2 regions of the Pseudocitrobacter sp. CD920760 genome follow, and region 1 is predicted to be linked to the other one. Evidence: predicted binding sites of a transcription regulator. Region 1 holds the regulator's gene; the other holds the start of a gene.

The links. The regulator LexA, encoded in region 1, represses DNA repair genes until DNA is damaged. The targets are predictions, from matches to a motif close to TNCTGTATGTACATACAGNA.
Region 2: a site for LexA is predicted at 8,536-8,555, ahead of umuD (translesion error-prone DNA polymerase V autoproteolytic subunit). Genes of this name have one in related genera too.

The regions. Positions count from the first base shown of each region.
Region 1 covers NZ_CM173490.1:292,470-303,594, reverse strand. Annotated here, with positions in the region: gene AC1MKH_RS01395 (CsbD family protein) at 1-20, opposite strand, end outside; gene dinF (MATE family efflux transporter DinF) at 158-1,486, opposite strand; gene lexA (transcriptional repressor LexA) at 1,555-2,163, opposite strand; gene AC1MKH_RS01380 (diacylglycerol kinase) at 2,273-2,641, opposite strand; gene plsB (glycerol-3-phosphate 1-O-acyltransferase PlsB) at 2,772-5,213, shown strand; gene ubiA (4-hydroxybenzoate octaprenyltransferase) at 5,314-6,186, opposite strand; gene ubiC (chorismate lyase) at 6,199-6,693, opposite strand; gene malM (maltose operon protein MalM) at 6,882-7,823, opposite strand; gene AC1MKH_RS01355 (maltoporin) at 7,936-9,273, opposite strand; gene malK (maltose/maltodextrin ABC transporter ATP-binding protein MalK) at 9,349-10,458, opposite strand; gene malE (maltose/maltodextrin ABC transporter substrate-binding protein MalE) at 10,831-11,125, shown strand, end outside.
Region 2 covers NZ_CM173490.1:2,566,599-2,577,723, forward strand. Annotated here, with positions in the region: gene AC1MKH_RS12100 (nucleotidyltransferase domain-containing protein) at 1-167, shown strand, start outside; gene AC1MKH_RS12105 (ThiF family adenylyltransferase) at 164-1,897, shown strand; gene AC1MKH_RS12110 (Mov34/MPN/PAD-1 family protein) at 1,890-2,360, shown strand; gene AC1MKH_RS12115 (SAVED domain-containing protein) at 2,370-3,437, shown strand; gene AC1MKH_RS12120 (ATP-dependent nuclease) at 3,938-5,731, shown strand; gene AC1MKH_RS12125 (hypothetical protein) at 5,935-6,123, opposite strand; one part of gene AC1MKH_RS12130 (IS3 family transposase) at 6,401-6,650, shown strand; one part of gene AC1MKH_RS12130 (IS3 family transposase) at 6,650-7,569, shown strand; gene AC1MKH_RS12135 (Fic family protein) at 7,719-8,408, opposite strand; gene umuD (translesion error-prone DNA polymerase V autoproteolytic subunit) at 8,701-9,063, shown strand; gene umuC (translesion error-prone DNA polymerase V subunit UmuC) at 9,072-10,346, shown strand; partial or broken gene umuC (translesion error-prone DNA polymerase V subunit UmuC) at 10,393-11,125, shown strand, end outside.

The DNA.
Region 1 (11,125 bases):
CTGAGTTCGTCTTTGTTCATCATCAGCTCCTTATCATTCGATCATGGATGAGATATCACTTCGTCCTTCGGCGTTCATTTCTGCTGAACGTGATAATAAGTGTAGAAGAGGATATCGCTGACGATTCACTATTCAGAATCTTTAACCATCCACGCCGTTATGTCTGCGGCGAAAACCAGGTGCCTTTTTCCCAGTGACGACGCCAGATAACCGCCAGCGACAGGCCACGCAGCGCAAGGAATACCGCCAGTGCCAGCCATAAACCATGGTTGCCTAATACCGGCACCGTCAGCAGCGTTAAGGCGAACCCGGCGGCAGCCACGGCCATGCTGTTACGCATTTCCGCACCCCGTGTCGCACCAATAAACATGCCATCCAGCAGATAACACCAGACACCGATTACCGGCAAGACTGCCTGCCAGAGCACATAGCGATCGGCAAGCTGCTGCAACGACGGCAGTGACGTCAACATTGCCACGATATGGCTACCTGCCAGGGCGTACACCAGCGCAAACGCCAGCGCCACAATGCCTGCCTGTCGGCAGGCCGCGCGCCAGACCTGCTGTAACTGGCTATCATCACGCGCGCCATAAGCCTGCCCGGAGTGCGCTTCCACAGCATAGGCAAAGCCATCCAGCGCATAGGCGGTGAAGGTAAGCATGGTCATCAGTACCGCATTGACCGCCACCACATCGCTGCCCAGCCGCGCGCCAAATACGGTTAATGCGCCAAAGCAGAGCTGAAGCAGTAACGAGCGCAGCATAATGTCGCGATTGAGCGCCAGCAGGCTGCGCATATTTCCGCGCCAGGCCGTCTTCAGCATTTCAGATGTAATACCGCGTAGCACCAGCACCTTACGCGCCATCAGCAGGCCAATTAACATCGTGGCATATTCGGCAATCACCGTCGCCAGCGCCGCCCCCTGCACGTTCATATGCAGGCCCATCACCAGCCACAGATCGAGAACGATGTTCAGGACGTTGCCGACGATCAGCAAAATTACCGGTGCACGCGCGTACTGAACGCCGAGCAACCAGCCCAGCAACACCAGGTTGGCCAGCGAGGCGGGCGCGCTTAACCAGCGAATTTCAAGGAAGCGCCGCGCCTGCTCCAGCACCGCATCGCTGCCGCCGACAACGGTGAGCGCCAGATTAATCAGCGGACCTTTGAACAGTACGATAAGTAACCCTGCCCCCAGCGCCAGCAGCAGCGGTTGCACCAGCGCACGGGCAAGCCGAAGGGGATCTTTCGCGCCGAAGGCCTGCGCAGTTAAGCCGGTGGTACTCATACGTAAAAAGAGCAGCAGCATAAACAGGAAGCTGGTTGCCGTTGCGCCAATCGCCACGCCGCCGAGATAGACCGCGCTATCCAGATGACCAATCACCGCCGTATCCACCAGCCCCAGTAAGGGAACCGTGATATTGGAGAAAATCATGGGGAGGGCGAGACGCCATAATGCCTTGTCGGCAGCCGTGAAGAGCGACATGGTTAGGAACCTGAACAGAAAAGAGAACGAACAACGGCGCATGATGCGCCGTTGTTATCGGGAGAGGATTACAGCCATTCGCCGTTGCGGATCACGCCAACGGCCAGCCCTTCAATGGAGAAGTTCTGACGGCGAAGATCGACGACAATCGGGGAAAACTCGCTGTTTTCCGGCAACAGTTCAACGACGTTGCCCTGTTTTTTCAGGCGTTTTACCGTCACTTCTTCGTCGATACGCGCAACAACCACCTGACCGTTACGCACGTCCTGGGTTTTGTGCACCGCGAGCAGGTCGCCGTCCATAATGCCGATATCTTTCATCGACATGCCGCTAACCCGCAGCAGGAAGTCAGCGTTTGGTTTGAACAGTGAAGGATCGACCTGATAGTGACCTTCAATGTGCTGCTGTGCCAGCAGCGGCTCACCGGCGGCAACGCGGCCAATCAGCGGCAGGCCGGTTTCTTCTTCCACCAGCAGACGAATGCCGCGCGAGGCGCCCGAAACAATTTCAATGACGCCTTTACGCGCCAGTGCTTTCAGATGCTCTTCCGCCGCATTCGGGGAACGGAACCCCAGGCGCTGAGCAATTTCCGCACGCGTTGGCGGCATGCCCGTTTGGCTGATGTGATCCCGGATGAGATCAAACACCTCTTGCTGCCTGGTCGTTAACGCTTTCATTCCGCCCCCTGGGTGTATATACAGTTATGCTGTGAGTATATACAGTTAACGGCTATTTTGGAACCGCAAAACACACAAAATACAGGAGTTTTCGCAGATTATGCGAGGCTCAGTGGAAATGCGACCACAGCAGCACGCCCCAGGTCATCACCGCGACGAAAATCGCCAGCAATACCGCCGCAGAACCCATATCTTTCGCCCGCCCGGAGAGTTCGTGATATTCAGAACCAATGCGGTCAACCACCGCTTCCAGCGCACTATTGAGAATTTCCACTATCATCACCAGAAGGACGGAGCTTATCAGCAAGACGCGGGTAATGGCGTCAACGTCCAGCCAGCAAGCGATGATAATGGCCACAACCGAGGCGACCCCTTCCTGGCGGAACGCGGCTTCGTTTACCCACGCCGCGCGAAAACCTTTCCAGGAATAACCAGCCGCTTTGATAATTCGGGTGAGTCCAGTGGTATTATTGGCCATCAAATAGAACCTTTTAGCGTTATACGCATCAATGACAGTAGCTGTTATCGGCGGTAGAACAGAAATCCTGCTGACTTTCTGATATTCTTGCCGCGCATTTGCATGATTAACCAGAGGCTTTACATCGTTTATGTCCGGTTGGCCACGAATTTACTACAAATTACTGAATTTACCATTAAGCATACTGGTAAAAAGCAAGTCTATTCCGGCAGAGCCTGCCCAGGAATTGGGGCTCGATACGTCGCGCCCGATCATGTACGTCCTGCCTTATAACTCTAAGGCCGACTTACTGACCTTGCGCGCCCAGTGCCTGGCGCACGATCTCCCAGACCCGCTTGAGCCGCTGGAGATCGACGGCACCTTACTGCCCCGCTATGTGTTTATCCATGGCGGCCCGCGCGTGTTCACCTATTACACGCCGAAAGAAGAGTCTATCAAGCTGTTCCACGACTATCTCGATCTGCATCGCAGCAATCCGAATCTGGACGTGCAGATGGTGCCGGTGTCGGTGATGTTTGGTCGTCGTCCGGGGCGCGAGAAAGGCGAGGTGAACCCGCCGCTGCGCATGCTGAACGGCATCCAGAAATTCTTCGCCGTCTCCTGGCTCGGCCGCGACAGCTTTGTGCGTTTCTCGCCGTCCGTCTCGTTGCGCCGCATGGCCGATGAACACGGTACCGATAAAATTATCGCGCAAAAACTGGCGCGCGTGGCGCGTATGCACTTTGCCCGCCAGCGTCTGGCCGCGGTAGGCCCGCGCCTGCCAGCGCGTCAGGATCTCTTCAACAAGCTGCTCGCCTCGCGCGCGATTGCCAAAGCGGTTGAAGATGAAGCGCGCAGCAAAAAAATCTCTCATGAAAAAGCACAGCAAAACGCCATCGCGCTGATGGAAGAGATTGCTGCCAACTTCTCCTACGAGATGATTCGCCTGACGGACCGCATTCTGGGCTTCACCTGGAACCGTCTCTATCAGGGTATCAACGTGCACAACGCCGAGCGCGTTCGCCAGCTGGCGCACGACGGCCACGAGATTGTGTATGTGCCGTGCCACCGTAGCCATATGGACTACCTGCTGCTCTCCTACGTGCTCTATCATCAGGGGCTGGTGCCGCCGCACATTGCTGCCGGTATCAACCTGAATTTCTGGCCAGCCGGCCCGATTTTCCGTCGCCTGGGCGCGTTCTTTATTCGCCGTACCTTTAAGGGCAACAAACTCTACTCCACCGTGTTCCGCGAATATCTCGGCGAGCTGTTCAGCCGGGGTTATTCCGTTGAATACTTTGTGGAAGGCGGGCGTTCCCGTACTGGCCGCTTGCTGGACCCGAAAACCGGCACCCTGTCGATGACCATTCAGGCGATGCTGCGCGGCGGTACGCGTCCTATCACACTGGTGCCGATTTACATCGGTTACGAGCACGTGATGGAAGTGGGCACGTACGCGAAAGAGCTGCGCGGTGCGACCAAAGAGAAAGAGAGCCTGCCGCAGATGCTCAAGGGCTTGAGCAAGCTGCGCAACCTGGGCCAGGGCTATGTGAACTTCGGCGAGCCGATTCCGCTGATGAACTACCTGAACCATCACGTACCGGAGTGGCGCGAATCTATCGATCCTATCGAAGCCATTCGTCCGGCCTGGCTGACGCCAACGGTGAACGGTATCGCCGCCGAACTGATGGTGCGCATTAACAACGCAGGTGCGGCGAACGCCATGAACCTGTGCTGTACCGCGCTGCTGGCGTCTCGTCAGCGTTCTCTGACCCGCGAGCAGTTAACTCAACAGTTGGACTGTTACCTGTCGCTGCTGCGCAATGCGCCGTATTCGCCGGATGCCACCACGCCAAACGTGACGGCCAGCGAGCTTATCGACCACGCGCTGCAGATGAACAAGTTCGAAGTCGAGAAAGACACTATCGGCGATATCATCATTCTGCCGCGCGAGCAGGCGGTGCTGATGACTTACTACCGCAACAACATCGCCCATATGCTGATCATGCCGTCGCTGCTGGCGACCATCATGACCCAGCATCGCCATGTTTCGCGCGCGGATGTGCAGAATATGGTTGAGGTGATCTACCCGATGCTGAAGGCCGAGCTGTTCCTGCGCTGGGAAAAAGCAGAGCTGGCGTCGGTGATTGATACGCTGGTTGACGAGATGGAACGCCAGGCGCTGATCACCCGTCAGGGCGATGAGCTGCATATTAATCCGTCCCACTCCCGCACCCTGCAACTGCTGGCCGCCGGTGCGCGTGAAACGCTGCAACGGTATGCCATTACGTTCTGGCTGCTGAGCGCCAACCCATCGATGAACCGTAGTACGCTGGAGAAAGAGAGCCGTACCGTGGCGCAACGTCTGTCGGTGCTGCACGGTATTAACTCGCCGGAGTTCTTTGACAAAGCGGTGTTCTCATCGCTGGTGCTGACGCTGCGTGATGAAGGCTATATCAGCGACAGCGGCGACGCCGAGCCGGAAGAAACGATGAAGGTTTACCAGATGATGGCGAACCTCATCACTCCGGACGTGCGTTTGACGATTGAGAGTGTGACGCAGGACGAAGAACCGGCGCCGAAAGACGCCTGATGGCGCTTCGCTTATCAGGCCTACGGCACGGAGCTTGTAGGGCGGGCAAGCGCAGCGCCCCCGCCATAAAAAAGCCGGATAAAATCCGGCTTTTTCATTTTTAGAAGTGCCAGTAACTCATCGCCAGACCGATAAACAACACCAGCCCAACGTAGTTATTGTTCATAAACGCCTGGAAACAGGCTGCGCGTTCGCGGTGTTGGATCAGCTTCTGCTGGTACGCAAACAGCGCGCCCGCAATCAAGATGGACCAGTAGAATTCCCAGTTAAGTCCGTTCAGATAACCAATCGCCGCCATTAATGCCAGCACGCCCACCTGCAAAATGCCGATAATTAAGCGGTCATACTGACCAAACAGAATCGCCGTCGATTTCACGCCGATTTTCACGTCATCGTCGCGGTCAACCATCGCATACTGCGTGTCGTACGCCACCGCCCACAGGATATTCGCCAGCAGCATCAACCAGCAGCTCAACGGCAGCGATTCACTGACGGCGGCAAAAGCCATGGGGATCGACCAGCCGAACGCCGCGCCCAGCACCACCTGCGGCAGATGGGTATAGCGCTTCATAAACGGATAAACCCACGCCAGCGCCAGCCCCGCGACCGAAAGCAGAATAGTCATGGTGTTGAGCGTCAGCACCAGCAGGAACGACAGCAGCACCAGCACGGCAAACAGGGTTCGAGCCTCTTTTTCCGTCACCGCACCGCTCGGTAACGGGCGATTGGCGGTGCGTTTTACATGACCATCAAATTTGCGGTCAGCATAGTCATTCACCACACAACCGGCGGCACGCATCAGCCAGACGCCCGCGACAAATACCGCCAGAATCCACAGCGGCGGTACGCCGGGCGCGGCAACCCATAACGCCCATAAGGTCGGCCACAGCAGCAGCAGCGCACCAATCGGCTTGTCGGTGCGCATCAGGCGATGAAAGGCCAGCAGCTTATTCTGCGTCAGACTCCTCTCCATTTTCTCTTCCTCTTAGTACAACGGCGATGCAGGCAGAAACAGCTCGGTCAGAAGCAGCGGTTTCCCACTCAACCGAAGGCGGGAACGACGCCCCCAGAGGTCTGCATGGCAACCTATCTCAATAAAATCACGCGTGAGCATGGAAGACGTAAACAGGTAACGACCCAGCGGCGTCTTGCCAAGCTGTTGCAGCGCCAGTTCCGGGCCGCTCAGCGTCGATTCGGGTACCACAGTGCGCCCGGCAAGCCAGGGTTCGCCGTCCACACACAGCAATATTTCTCGTAGCCAGTAGCGTTGCTCGTCGGGCAACAAGGGTAACTCTTCCGCTATAGCATCGCGGGTGACAAACCCTTCGTCAATCAGTGTGACGCTGACCACACCATATTGTTCGAAACGTTTGGTCATGGAATCTTCCAGCAGCAGCCAGTCGAGTTGTTCAGCGTCGAGCGAGGGGATTGCGTCAAAATAGTTCAGCGCACGCAGTTGCGTCAGTGCGGGATGCGTCATGCCTGACTCTCCAGTACATATTGTGCGGCTATTGTATCGCAGAATGGGGCGGGCGGGAGTGCAGTAATGGCTAAATACGATCATCGACGCAACAGTTATGCAACAGCATGAAGAGCAGGATAAAAAAAGTGCGCCCCAGGGGGCGCACCGAAAGGCATAGCCTAAACATCAGCGCTGTGGGGATATGATTACCCCTTGCCTTTTACAGAGCTGATAAAGGTGGATCTCGCAGAGGTGGAGCCGAGGCGCTCAGCTTCATCCAGCAGTTTCAACGCTTTATCTACATCACCACTCGCAACCGCCTGTTTAATGGCTTTGTTGAAGTAAGATTCAGTGTCATTCAGCATCGGTTCACTTTTCTTCGCCGGTGCTGGCGCAGGTGCGGCGGCTACAGCGGCAGGGGCGGCGTAAGTCGGTGCTGCGGTGTTACCGACGGTAACCGGTGCCGGGCCGGAAGAGCCAAACAGCGGGCCAACCAGAACGCTGGAGGTGCTATTAGTTTTCACTTTCAGCTTCAGTGTGCCATCAGTGATATGACGGGCAATCGGGTCCGGGATATCCGGAATCGCGTTACCGACACCTTTGGCGTAGGACTTAGCCGGGTCCAGTAATTTGGTGGTTTTTTGCAGATCTTGTTCGGTGGTAAACACCAGCACATACAGTTTCTGCTGACCCAGCGCAGGTGTCAGACGCATTTCGCCTTCAAGACGGTCAGCGCTCATGACGCCCGGTTCCTGATAGGTGAAGTAGCTTGACGGGAAGAACGCTGATGGCGTCATGTTCTGATCCAGAATCAGGACGTTCGGCGCAAATACGCTGGTTTGTTTGTTGACTTCACTGCTCAGCGTGAGCGTGAGTTCGCCAATGTTGGCGGGCACGCTGTAGGCCGCAACCGGGCCGCTGATGCCAGCCACATTCAGGCTCTGGCCAGCCGTGGAGAGCGTGGTGGTCTGGACTTTAGATTGATCCACCGGCGTCCAGGTCAGTTGCTGTAACGCTGCGGTCGGAATAGTTGGCGCGGCAGAGGTGTTCTGCGGCACGTAGTTTACATCGGCAAAGGTGACTGCCGGTACGCTTGCCATAAGACCTGCGCAGAGGCCGAGGGCGACGAGACTTTTCTTCATTTTCATTGTTATTACCTCAGATACAGAGCTCAGCGCTCGCCAGGCAATAGCGCGCTGCGCGTAAAGAGAGAGGGGCTTGCGCCCCTCTTTTCAGGCATTACATCGGGTTAAACGACAATTACCACCAGATTTCCATCTGTGCGCCGAAGCTGAATTCGTCATCGTCGCCGCGGCTGTTAGTCATCTGACCGTTACCGGAGGAGTCGCTCATTGCATAACGGCTGGTAGAGCCATTGCTGTTTTTCACGTAACCCCATTTTTCATCCCACTTCGCGTAGGTTGCGAAGACGCGGATAGCCGGACGAGACCAGATGCTGTCGCCTGCCTGCCACTGTTGCGCCAGGGTGATTTTGTACTGGCTGTTGCGATCGCCCGTTTCCTGAGATTTCACGTTGTCGTAGCCAACTTCCAGCAAGGTACTCATGATCGGCGTCCATTTGAACATCGGGCGCACACCCACGGTCCACCAATCGGTACCCAGATTGCTGTCCAAATCGGTTTTCTGGAACATACCGACATACATCAGGTCCCAACGGTCGCCAAGAGAGATCGCACCGTGATCCAGGATGCGCCACATTTTGCCGTCGTTGTTGATGTTGCGGTTATCAAACTCAGAACCCGCATCGTGGTAAGACCCCTGCGGAATACCTTTGCCCTGGGTGGTCATTGCGTCAGTTGCGTACTGAACAACAAATTTGTTGTAGCCTTTCAGCATGCTCTGAGTATGTTCAGCAGTGAACATCCAGCCATCTTTCGATGCACCATCGGCCAGACGATAGTCGTCAGTCGTGTTCGCACGACCGTAGTCCGCACCCAGTTCCAGCACACCGTCCGGGTTGGTTTCCAGACCTGCTAAACGCACGTCGAAGACGTCGTTTGCCGTGTCTTTAGTTGTGTCATAAATATGGTTGCTGCTGAAGGTAGAAGAACCGCCAGCTTCCTGAGAACGGGTGGCTGCCATAGACAGTTTACCGAAGCCCAGGTCGATGTTTTCGATACCGGCACCAGGACCAGAAATATCCCAGTAGTAGAAGTCGATCATGTGAACGTCATGACGTTGATAGAAGCGCTTACCGGCCCAGATGGTGGAACCTGGCAGCCATTCAATCAGGTTTTTACCCTGTACGTTAGCTTCACGGAATGCCGGGTCAGTACCTTCCCAGTCATTCTGTTGAGCAACGGAGTACGCCACGTTGGTGTCAAAGTAGAAACTCTTATCACCTTCTTTCCAGACTTCCTGGCCCAGCTTCAGTTCCGCATAGGTTTCACATTCGTTACCGAGACGGTATTTACTTTGTGCACCTGTTGCCTGGAAACACTGTTGTTCACCGCCGCTGCCAGTCCAGCCAATACCGGAACGAGCGTAGCCGTGGAAATCTACTGCCAGCGCCTGAACAGACATAACGCCTGCCGCAACGGCGACTGCCAGTGGAAGTTTGCGCAGAGTAATCATCATTCTATCTCCTGAGATCATTGCTTTTCTTTGAAACACGAACCCTTGTAGCCGGGTTTTGTGCCTTTGTTATGGGAATCAAACGCCGGGCTCTTTATGCAACCGACGACATGCGGTGCCATCCTCACGGAACAGGTGGCAGCGCTCTGGTGGCAAACCAATGGCGAATGTGGCTCCCTCTTCTACTAACACCACATCATTCTGGCGATAGACCAGGTTCTGATGGATGGCGGGGATCTGGATATGAATTTGCGTTTCGTGACCAAGCTGTTCCACAACGTGGACTTCGCCTTCCAGGGTGACATCGGCGATGTCGCTGGGCAGCAGATGTTCAGGACGAATACCCAGCGACATATTGGCGCCGACCTGCACATTGTTACTTTCTACCGGCAGCCAGACCTGTTGACGGTTTGGCAGCTCAACCTGCACCTGATCAATTGCCGTTGCCGTGACTTTTACCGGCAGGAAGTTCATCTTCGGCGAACCAATAAAGCCCGCAACGAAGCGGTCGGCCGGGTAGTGATAGAGTTCAAGCGGCTTGCCGACCTGCGCGACGCGGCCTGCATCCAGCACCACGATTTTGTCGGCAAGCGTCATCGCTTCAACCTGATCGTGGGTGACGTAAATCATCGTGCGGCCCAGGCGTTTGTGCAGGCGGGAAATTTCGATACGCATCTGCACACGCAGTGCGGCATCCAGGTTGGAAAGCGGTTCATCGAGCAGGAACACGTTAGGTTCCGCCACCAGCGTACGGCCAATCGCCACACGCTGACGCTGACCACCGGAAAGCGCTTTTGGTTTGCGCTCTAACAGGTGCGCCAGCTGTAATACTTCGGCAACCTGATTCACCCGCTGGTTAATCACTTCTTTTTTCGCGCCCGCCAGTTTCAGGCCGAAGGACATGTTCTCGGCGACGGAGAGATGCGGATACAGCGCATAGGACTGGAACACCATGCCCACACCGCGTTCCGCAGGCGGGATTTCGTTCATCCGGGTTTCCCCGATATAGAGGTCGCCGCTGGTGATAGTCTCTAGCCCAGCGATCATGCGAAGCAGTGTAGATTTGCCACAGCCCGACGGCCCAACAAACACCACGAACTCCCCTTCCTGGATATCCAGGTTGATATCTTTCGATACCACCACGTCGCCCCAGGCTTTCGTTACATTTCGCAGTTGTACGTTTGCCATCGCCTTCTCCCTTGTTACAACCCGTCACTAACAGAAACATTCAAGATGGATTGAACTATGGGGTATCCCTTGTTGTCGCGAATCCTCCACCCCCCCTGTTTTTTATGGGGGAGGAGGCGGGAGGATGAGAAAACGCCTTCTGCCACCGGGGGTTAGGGGCTACAGGGAAAATCGTGAGCTGGCCTGCAAAAACGGGGGGTTTTTTATGTGCGCCAGGACTCATAACTCTGATTTATGTAACAGAGATCACATAAACACCCCCCGGGGCGTAGAGGAAGGGAGGATGGAAAGAGGTTGCTAAAAAAGGAGACTCAACAATGTAAAAACCACCTCTGTGTATCCACGAGTACATCACCAAAAAGGACGGGATATATGAAAATTAAAACTGGCGCTCGCATCCTCGCGCTGTCTGCTCTGACCACGATGATGTTTTCCGCCTCAGCCCTCGCGAAAATCGAAGAAGGAAAACTGGTTATCTGGATCAACGGCGATAAAGGCTATAACGGCCTCGCCGAGGTAGGTAAGAAATTCGAGAAAGACACCGGCATTAAAGTCACCATTGAACACCCGGACAAGCTGGAAGAGAAATTCCCGCAGGTTGCGGCAACCGGTGACGGCCCGGACATTATCTTCTGGGCGCATGACCGTTTCGGCGGCTACGCGCAGT
Region 2 (11,125 bases), 2.3 Mb from region 1:
TGGATAAGGTTGCTGATGAAGAGCAAGAGTCAAAACAGTGTGAGTTGCTACGAAATGCATTCGGTGAAGATTTTCCTGAGTGCGCTGAAACATCATCTGCATCGTCAAATGCTGTTAAAACTGTTTTCGCAACTGCCGGAGTAGTGGGGACATCGCAAGGCGCATGAATTATTCAGTCATCATGGCTCACTTGAATGAATGCGGATACAAGGTCTCCGCAATTCCATCAAAGACTGCAGAGGTCGGATTCTTAATCGTCGAACTGGAGATAAACGGTGTGCCAGTTACTCTTTGGCATATCGCTGTTCCTGAACTCTCGAAAATGCCCAGCTTTCTCCTAGCTGAGCCATCAACATTGCCCAGGCTTGCGCACACTGCGTTCTATCCTGGAAGCAAATTTGCAAGCATTTGTGTGAATGTTCCTGATGCTGTATCCGTGAATTTTGAGTGTCCTGAGCTAGCTTTCGAAGAATCGCTAAAACGCCATGTTTCTTTGTTAAGCCAAGCCTTAATCGATAATGAATGGAATACAAAGGAATTACTTCGGGAGTTTGAAGCTGGCTGGTTGAATATCGTTGAGCCCGGCATTACCCCCTTTCTCTGTTTAACTGAAAGCGAAACACCAGAAGAGTTGTGCGTTCTGAAGCCAAGTAAAGGCAGCGTAGGTCTGGGAAAATATCATTTAGGCTATGCTGAAGAGGCAGTCCCAGATAATATTTTTTCACCTATCAATCAGCTTCTAAAAAATCGTCAAGCTGCAAAAGGTAACGGATTCGTCATACCGTTGAGCGTGATAAAACCTTCTCCATGGAAAAAGGATGAACTTACTGACTGGTATCTAGATTTGCTATCAGATCTACCGACAAATGTTCAGACAAAATTAACTCAGAAATTTGCTCAAAAGCGTTCACATGAGTTTTGGCTAATCTTCAATGCCCAAACCCCCTCTGGAATCACATGGTTTGGAATCCATTTTTCCCAAAAAAACGCTGGCAAAGGTCGGAAAACATTGCCTTTCAAACATTCACATCTGGCCGAATGGGTGCTTGAACCCTTCATCGTGTTAACTTTTAATAAAGAAAGGATTATGCCCCGGAGTGGAGCGGAACAATCCCTTACTAGCAAAAAAGTTATGCTTGTTGGATGTGGTTCCGTAGGAGGAGATGTTGCAGATAAACTCGCTGCCTCTGGCGTTGGCCATATAGATTTATACGATCCAGAGACACTTTCACTGAACAATCTTTATCGCCACATTTTGCCACCTCAGTATGTCTCATACCATAAATCGAGTGCATTATGGCATAGCCTCACCAGCAAGTATCCATGGCTTGAGATTGGAAGTTACACTGGTAAGCTACTTGATTTGAGGCACCGTGATTTACTAATGAAGTATGATCTAATCATCATAGCGATAGGAGCACCGACCCAGGAACGGTTGTTTCATGATTATTTAATTAAAGAAAAAATTAATGTCCCAGTTATTAACACATGGGTTGAAGGGTATGGCATAGGGGGGCACGCCGTTCTGGCGATTCCTGGAACAAAAGGATGTTTACGTTGTGCATATGTTGACCCAACTGATTTTTCAAGAGGACTAGCTTCTAACTTGAATTTTTTGGCTCCGAATCAAGATTTGACTAAAAACCATGCTGGATGTGGCGATGCGTTCCTACCATATTCATACATAGCCTCAACTCAGACTGCTCTTATCACCGCTAATCTCGGAGTAAAATATCTTCTTAATAAAATTCGAGACTCATCCAGAGTAAGCTGGAAGGGGAGTTCTGAGGATGCGATAGCAAATGGATTCAAATTAAGTGGTAGGTATTACGCATTTACTCGTATATTAGAAGTGCTACCCTTGTTTAATGAAGAGTGTGATATCTGCAATGGATAATGCTGATGCTCTAATTGTCGATACTGAATATTTTAGTCTCCACATCTCAAAGAAAGTGATTGGGATCTGGCAGGGGTTTCGACAGTTTAAACCAATGGATCCCGAGGCATTTGGAGTGCTCGTTGGCGATAAAGAACTTGAGATTGAACGTTACGGATTAGTTGAAATCACGGTTCCACAGAAAGAAGATCGATGTTCAAGAATGAATTTTACTCTCAGAGATCCCGAACATCAGCGTATTGTTGATCGCTTGTATAATGACTCTGAAGGTCAATTGATTTACTTTGGTACGTGGCATACACATCCTGAAAAAAATCCCCATGCGTCATACATCGATATAAGGGACTGGAAACAATGTAGGTTACGAAATCCTGTACAAAGGCTTTTTTTTATAATAATTGGAACAGAGAAAAACGCGCTTTACTATTTTGAAGGTGAAAATATTTTGCGACAGGAATTCTGAGGAGGGGAAATGAACAATGCAACACTCATGTATCTGATAAAAATTATTTTTAGGCCGAAAGATCAATTGTCCCGACTGACGTTTGGGGTACTTAAAATTGGAATGGCGGGATTAGTTGGAGGATGGGGAGTAAATCTTGTTTTCTCCGAAGAATTTCTTAAGAAAAATGTTAATATTATCGATGGATTAACGTTTACTTATCAAAAATGCTCTGATCTTGCTCTCTTTTTTGGTGTGATTTTTCTGGTTGCTGGGTTTGGTCTTTGGGGAATTTGTGCTTACTTCGCTCTTCGAGATTTGAATAAGCGAGACATTGCTCTTATTCGTGCGTATGGGTTCGAAAATACGGATTCACAAGCTGCGGAGAAAATACTCTCTTCCAGAGAAAAAGCAAAAATATTAAATGTGGACTTTAAAGCATTTGATTCAAGGGACAAAAATAACAATTTATCCAATGCAGGTTTTATTCGGCAGATAATTCAAGAAAGAATATATCACACCGATGCGGCAATTGCTTATGTTGCTGCACTTGGCAGTGTGCCATATCTGTATATGGTTGGTAGCTTCATGACGGATGGGCACTTACCATTAAAGTTGTTTGATTTTGACCGGGATAAAAGAACTTTTCACCCTCTTGACGCACCGCCGACAAATGCAAAGTTAGTAAAATGCTACAGCGGTCAGAATATTCATGATAGTAAGTGTGCGCCATCAAATAATGGAAAGGTTATCGGTCTTGCAATTTCATTCACGATGGAAATTTTAGAAAAAGATCTTCCTGTTGAATTTATTGGCCATACTTTACATGTTCGACTGGATACAGGATTCCGATTTGATAATCTCCCTGCGGAGGACGAGCAAGAAAAAATAGTGAAGGAAATTAGCTATATTATCTCTGAATTAAAAAAACAGGCAGACGAAGTTCATCTTTTTGTCTCTGCACAAGCATCAGTAGTCGTTCGGCTTGGTACTCTTTACCAGGAAGGCTTGCATGGTGTTATAAATATTTGGCACTGGAACTCTATTGCTAACAAATATGAATGGTGTATAAAAGTGACTAGCAAGAACGTGAGTTAACGATTTATTCAACATTTATAGTTTTTTCAAATTGATAACTTTCTTATAATGCCCTGATATATGAAATTATAACTCAGGGCTAAATGTATATAACGCATGTGTTAAATGAACCCAACATCTACTTATAAGTCTTCAGTTGCTCCCCTTTCTTCTATCGTATCTGAACGGTTTGCGTATATCCTTTCCGAACATTGCTGGACAAAATCTATCACAACCTTTATGTTGTCTGAAAAAATATTGAAAATCATAACGTTCTAATCTTTTAGTTCAAAACTACTCGAAGTGGCTGTTGCGAAGAACGAGGGGCATTATTTTTAACGCGATGATTCAACATACCACAATCCCTCCGACAATTAAGGATTTGGCTTTTCGAGATCATTACGTTTTTTTGATGTGAGTCTCATTATTACTCTATTTTTAAAATTAAAATGACTAATTGTATGAACAATACAAATTCATCTTCAAACATTTTATTTTTATATAGCATATGGAAAATACTAATGCGATTACACACCCTTAAAATAAATGGTTTCAAAAGAATTCACAATGCTCAGGTCAAATTTGGTGACGCCACGTTTTTAATTGGTTCTAACAACGCAGGGAAAAGTTCAGTTTTAAAGGCCATTGAGTGGTTATTGTCTGATAAAAAAAGAATGACCTCAGACTGTTTTTGTTCCGAAGTTGATGCCGAAACTGGTGAAAACAAAATATCCTGTAAAGAAATCATACTTGAAGCTGAGTTCAGAAATGTTCCAGATGACGCTAAATCGTGGAGAGGATTTAAAGGAAGAGTTTTTTCTTATGATCCAACCGATAGTGGAGAAACTGGGAATAGCATTTTTTATAGAAAGAGCTATACATTGGGTGAAGATGTTTTAATTGAATTAAAATCACTCAAGAGAGAACTAAAGAAAGACTTTGAGAATCTTAAGAAGCCTCTGGAATTTATTGAAGCCGGAGTCGACGCTGCAATCATTACCGAACTATTCTCAGCTTTAGAAAAAAACATAAGTGGCAGTGAGAAGTCAAAACTCGAGCTCATAGATGATATTTGGGACGTAACAGAAGAAGAGATCTGGGACAAAAACCCAGGAGGCATAGGTGGCGTGGTACTTTCAAAACTACCAAGTTTTTTACTTATTCCCGCCGAATCAGGAGCTAATGAAATTGAAGATAAAACTGGAGTGCTTCAAAAAACGCTAAACGAACTATTTAAAGATGTTAGAGGAGGATCAGACAATTACAAGCGTGCCCAAGAATGTTTAAATGAACTTGCTAAAGAATTAAACCCTTCCGATGAAAAATCAGAATTTGGGATAATGATGGGTGAGCTAAACAAAGTTCTTTGCGGTGTATTCCCTGAGTCAAAAATCTATGCACTCGCCGATCTTTCCAATCCTGACACGGCATTGTCACCTACTTTCTCCATTGAAATGTCAAGTAATATACGAACTACAGTATCTAACCAAGGAACCGGTATGGTAAGGGCCGCTGTTTTTGGTCTGCTAAGATTCAGGCAGGAGTGGTTAAGAAAAAGAGGTGACGACGCAAGGAGTCTTATCATTGGCTTTGAGGAACCTGAAATATATCTTCATCCAAGTGCAGCCAATCAAATGAGAGATATTATCTATGAATTATCAGGCCTATCATCTCAAATAATTGCCACAACTCACTCCCCTTATCTCATCGATCTTTCTAGGAAACCAAGACAAGTATTGAATAGATTCCATTATGAATCCTCTCATACCTCAATCAACCCATTCTCTGTGACCGAAAAATACAAACAACTATCAAAAGATGACAAGAATTATGTAAAAATGATAATGAAATTAGATGATCATATGTCGCGTATATTTTTTACTAAAAAGGTTATAATAGTAGAGGGTGATACAGAGGAAATTGTTTTCAAGGAAGCGCTTCGGAGGGTGCCTGCACTTTCTAGAAATAAAATACTAACCAACACCGAATTAGTTAAAGCACGAGGAAAGGCTGCTATAATAGGATTAATAAAATATCTTTCTGCATTAGATGTTGACTTTATAGTTATTCACGATAGAGATCAGGGAGTTAAGGGGGCGGAAGTATTTAACCCACATATACTAGAAGCCGCTGGCGGCCATGAAAAAGTAATTGTTGTAGAGGAGTGTATTGAAGATCTTCTTGGCTATCCAGCTCCAACATCTGAGAAACCATTTAATGCCTATCAACAAACATTAGGATGGGGAGATGATTTTGATGGAATCCCTGATAAATTAAAAGAAGTTATGCAAAGAATTTATAATGCGTGGCTATAAAATAATTAAAGCATACAACTTAAGGGGTCTAATGATGGATCTGATAGTCAGATCCATCATTTTATAGAGCAGCCATCTAAATTATTAGTATAAAGATATACTAATAAAATTTTCAGACACAAGATCAGACGTCGCAATGCATAAATTAGAGGAGAATGAATGTTCAAGCAGACTATGCTCCGACAAATTTGCGCATGCGCAAATTACTTGAACTCAATTTTGTGACAGAATTTTGGTGATGCTGATTTTGAGTAAACCGACTTTACTGCTGGCTGATAACCTAACATACCTCTCGCAACCTTTACCGCTTGCTCTTCATAACGTTGGTGACTTCGCTTCTTCACATTGGCCGGTGATTCGATTTCAACCTTAGGATCTTTTTCAGCTTTCATTGGATACCTCTTCAGCTATTTTCTCCGTTCAGCTTTCAATTTTTGCTGATGCAAATCGTACATGTATTGGAGACGCATCCAGAACTCAGGTGTACCGCCCATTAAAGCTGCAATATGAACAGCCATCCCAGCGGTCAACGACAACTTCCCTTCAAGAAACTCTGCTGCAATCTGGGTTTCATTCACAAAGCTTTGAGCACTCTTCTGAAGTGGTTTACTGAATTTGGCCACCTGAACAGAGGTGATATGCTCATCTCAGAACAATACAGGTGTCCCAATGAAAAAAAGAAATTTCAGCGCAGAGTTTAAACGCGAATCCGCTCAACTGGTCCTTGATCAGAACTACACCGTTGCAGCTGCGGCCAGTGCTATGAATGTGGGTCTTTCGACAATGACGCGATGGGTAAAGCAGTTGCGGGATGAACGACAGGGCAAAATACCTAAAGCCTCCCCTATAACCCCGGAACAGATTGAAATACGTCAGCTGAAGAAAAAGCTACAACGCATTGAAATGGAAAACGACATATTAAAAAAGGCTACCGCGCTCTTGATGTCAGACTCCCTGAACAGTTCTCGTTAATCGGGAAACTCAGAGCGCAGTATCCTGTGGTCACACTCTGCCACGTGTTCGGGGTTCATCGCAGCAGCTACAAATACTGGGAAAAAAGCCCCGAAAAGCCAGACGGCAGGCGAGCGGTGTTACGCAGTCAGGTTCTGGAGCTGCATAACATCAGCCATGGCTCTGCTGGCGCAAGAAGTATAGCGATTATGGCAACCCTGAGAGGCTTCAGAATGGGACGCTGGCTTGCCGGCAGGCTCATGAAAGAACTGGGGCTGGTGAGTTGTCAGCAACCTACCCACCGGTATAAACGCGGTGGTCATGAACACATCGTTATCCCGAATCGTCTTGAGCGACAGTTCGCAGTGACAGAGCCTAATCAGGTGTGGTGCGGCGATGTGACGTATATCTGGACAGGCAAGCGTTGGGCTTACCTCGCTGTTGTTCTCGATCTGTTCGCAAGGAAACCGGTGGGCTGGGCAATGTCATTCTCACCAGACAGCAGGCTGACCATCAAAGCGCTGGAAATGGCGTGGGAAATTCGCGGTAAACCAGTCGGAGTGATGTTCCACAGTGACCAGGGTAGCCACTATACAAGTAGGCAGTTCCGGCAGTTACTGTGGCGTTGCCGGATCAGGCAGAGTATGAGCCGACGTGGAAACTGTTGGGACAACAGCCCGATGGAACGCTTCTTCAGAAGTCTGAAAAACGAGTGGGTGCCAGTGACAGGTTATATAAACTTTAGCGAAGCTGCTCATGCGATCACAGACTATATCGTCGGTTATTACAGCTCGCTAAGGCCGCATGACTATAACGGTGGGTTACCCCCAAACGAATCGGAAAACCGATACTGGAAAAACTCTAAAGCTGTGGCCAGTTTTAGTTGACCACTTCATTCCCCATATCAGCCAGATCACGTGCAATGATGACACCAGGATGAGATACTGTATATTGCCGCATTAGACATACCTCTTTCAAGATGAAGTGCAAGCCATTATTTCGCAATGAATAATGGATATATGATAACTAGTTTTGCTTATCGTTTGCAGCTCCATAAAAAGGCCAGCATTTCTGTAGCATCTTTATTGGCATAAAAGCGTCTAATTTTTTCATTAAACTCCTGAGAACGAAAAGCAGGAATACTGATGGGTTCGAATCCATTACTCATCAGCCAGCCATTCATCATGTAAAAACCAGTACGTTGATTCCCTTTAGAAAAGAACTGTTGAAACATACAAAATAGGAAAAAAATCATCGCAGCTTCGATAGGTGGCATTGTCAACATGAGTTGAAAATTTTCCATGAAAATTCTATTTAACTCAGACACTTCTGTGTTTTCCTGATGAATACAATGCACGCCCTCATCACGAAAAATACCCGGCTCAGGCGTTTCGTTACGTGTAATAATATTGTTTAGCAACGTGAGTGTTTCTTTGTCCAAACAGAAGCGACCAGACCTAATCAGTTTTAAAAGCTTTCTGCTACTATCAACCAGATTAGTTACCTGCTCAACATCTTTGACCTTATGACCACCAATCGTCACACCTCCAAGCAGAGTTTGAATATCGACAAACGTTAAGGGGTTATTTTCCAGTTTGGCAACATTCCAGATAAACTCCGCCATACGTTGGTTATAGATAGCTACAACACGGGCAACACTCCCGGCCTCTGAAGCTGGGAGCACATTGGCATCATAGTTGAAGCCGAGAGATGTAGTGACAATCATTGAACGGTTCCGTTGGTTCCAGAACCACCAGTCTATACTTCCTGCTTGCAAAACTAAATTTGCCCTTACTTCAACAAGATCACAATACGCGCTTATGAACTACTTGCTTTACTTCTCCATTGCACAATACTGTATGCATGACCAGTATTTATTGCGAGTGAATCAACATGTCTCTTTGGAGTGGAATTTTTATATTTAACAATATAATCATATTGTTAAATGACTTTTTGACGTATGAAAACTATAGAATACAAGATCCTGTATTTTGTCCTTTTTCTGCTCATGAAGACCTATGATCATGGGTGTATTTCCATCCCCAGCACAGGATTACGTCGAAAATGAACTGGATTTAAATGAGCTCTGTATACGTCGACGAGCCTCTACTTTTTTTGTACGCGCCAGCGGTTGCAGTATGCAGGAACCAGGTCTTTGTGATGGCGACATTCTGGTGGTTGATCGCGCTGAGGAAGCCATTCATGGCGATATTGTTGTCGTGGAAGTCGATGGCGAGTTTACCGTTAAACGTCTTCAACTGAAGCCCTGCCTTGCGCTTTTGCCTATGAGTCCAGCATTTCCAATTATTTATCCCGATGAATTGCAATTACTTGGTGTTGTTACGTGGTTTCTCAACTGCACTCGTACTCGACGGAGGTAACGATGCCAATGTTTGGTCTTGCGGATGTAAACTCATTTTATGCCAGTTGTGAGGCGTTGTTTCGCCCAGATTTGCGAGGCAAACCGATTGTTGTTCTTAGTAACAACGACGGATGTGTTATCGCACGCAATGCTGGTGCAAAAGCGTTAGGAATAAAAATGGGTGTGCCCTGGTTCCAGATTAAAAATCAGAGTTATAGGGAAAAGGTGCACGTTTTCAGTTCAAACTATGCGCTTTATCATAGCCTTAGTCAGAGAGTCATGAGCGCTCTTGAGGAGATTACACCGCGAGTTGAACAGTACAGCATCGATGAAATGTTTCTCGATTTGACGGGCATTGATAGTTGCGAAGATTTTGAACATTTTGGCCGACGCCTCAAAGCGCATGCCCTGAATACCGTTGGGCTACCCATTGGCGTTGGTATTGGGCAGACCAAAACCCTGGCCAAATCGGCCCAATGGGCCAGCAAGGAGTGGAAACAGTTTCGCGGCGTCCTGGCGCTCACACCGGATAATTCGAAACGCACCATGACGCTGCTGGAAAATCAGCCCGTAGAAGAGGTTTGGGGCGTGGGCAGGAAAATAGGCAAACGCCTTAATCTGATGGGTATTAAAAATGCTTTACAGCTTGCTCAATCCAGTCCGAGATTTATCCGGGAAAATTTTTCAGTTGTCCTGGAGCGTACCGTACGGGAACTGAATGGAGAGTCCTGCATTCCTCTTGAGGAGCTTCCGCCATCAAAACAGCAGATTATTTGCTCACGCTCCTTCGGTGAGCGCATCACGTCAAAAGCAGCCATGCAGCAGGCACTGTGTCTGTACGCGACACGTGCTGCCGAAAAGCTGAGAGGTGAACGCCAGTTTTGTCGACACATCGGCATATTTATAAGAACCTCACCCCACGCCATTAACGAAGTGTATTACGCCAATAGCGCTGGAGAAAAACTTGCCCTGCCGACCCAGGATACGCGAGACATTATTGAAGTTGCACTGCGTTCACTAGATCGCATTTGGCTGGATGGTCGGCGCTATATGAAAGCCGGTATCGCGCTTGATGATTTTACGCCGAATGGCGTAGCTCAGTTCAACCTTTTTGACGAGAACAAACCCAGAGAGAAAAGCGCCCAACTGATGAAGGTACTGGACGGCATCAATAAGTCCGGGTTGGGCAGTGTGTGGTTTGCGGGTCAAGGCGTAGATACAGCGTGGAAGATGAAGCGAGAAATGCTCAGCCCGGCGTGGACTACCTGCTGGAATGATATTCCGATAGCGCAAATAAAATGAAGAAACTCTCTATTAAAGAAAAGGTTAATAAAATCTTGCTTTTCTATTCCACATAAACGCGGATATGTCAGAACGCGTGATGACGACCCTGGAAGCGCTGGCCCCGAGAGTGGAAATCTACAGTATCGACGAAGCGTTTTGCGATCTTACCGGTGTCAGAAATTGTCGTGATTTAACCGATTTTGGTCGTGAAATTCGCGAAACAATCAGTAAGGGTATGCATTTGACTGTTGGTGTGGGGATCGCGCAAACCAAAACCCTCGCCAAGCTGGCGAATCATGCGGCAAAAAAATGGCAGCATCAAACGGGCGGCGTGGTTGATCTCTCCAGTCTCGAACGGCAGCGTAAACTGATGGCGGCATTTCCGGTCAGTGAAGTGTGGGGTATCGGGCGGCGGATTAGCAAAAAACTGGAAGCAATGGGCATTCACAGCGTACTGGATCTCGCGGATACAGACATCCGCTTTATTCGTAAACATTTTAGCGTAGTACTCGAACGCACGGTGCGCGAGCTGCGCGGCGAAGCGTGTCTTGAACTGGAAGAGTTCGCTCCGGATAAACAGGAAATTATCAGCTCCCGTTCCTTTGGCGCGCCGGTAACGGATTACGAAGATATGCGTCAGGCTATCTGCGAGTACGCCTGCCGGGCGGCAGAGAAGCTGCGTCTGGAACATCAGTATTGCCGGTTTATTTCGGCATTTATTAAAACATCGCCGTTTGCCGCCGGGCAGCCCTATTACGGCAACAGCGCATCGGTAAAATTGCTGACGCCGACGCAGG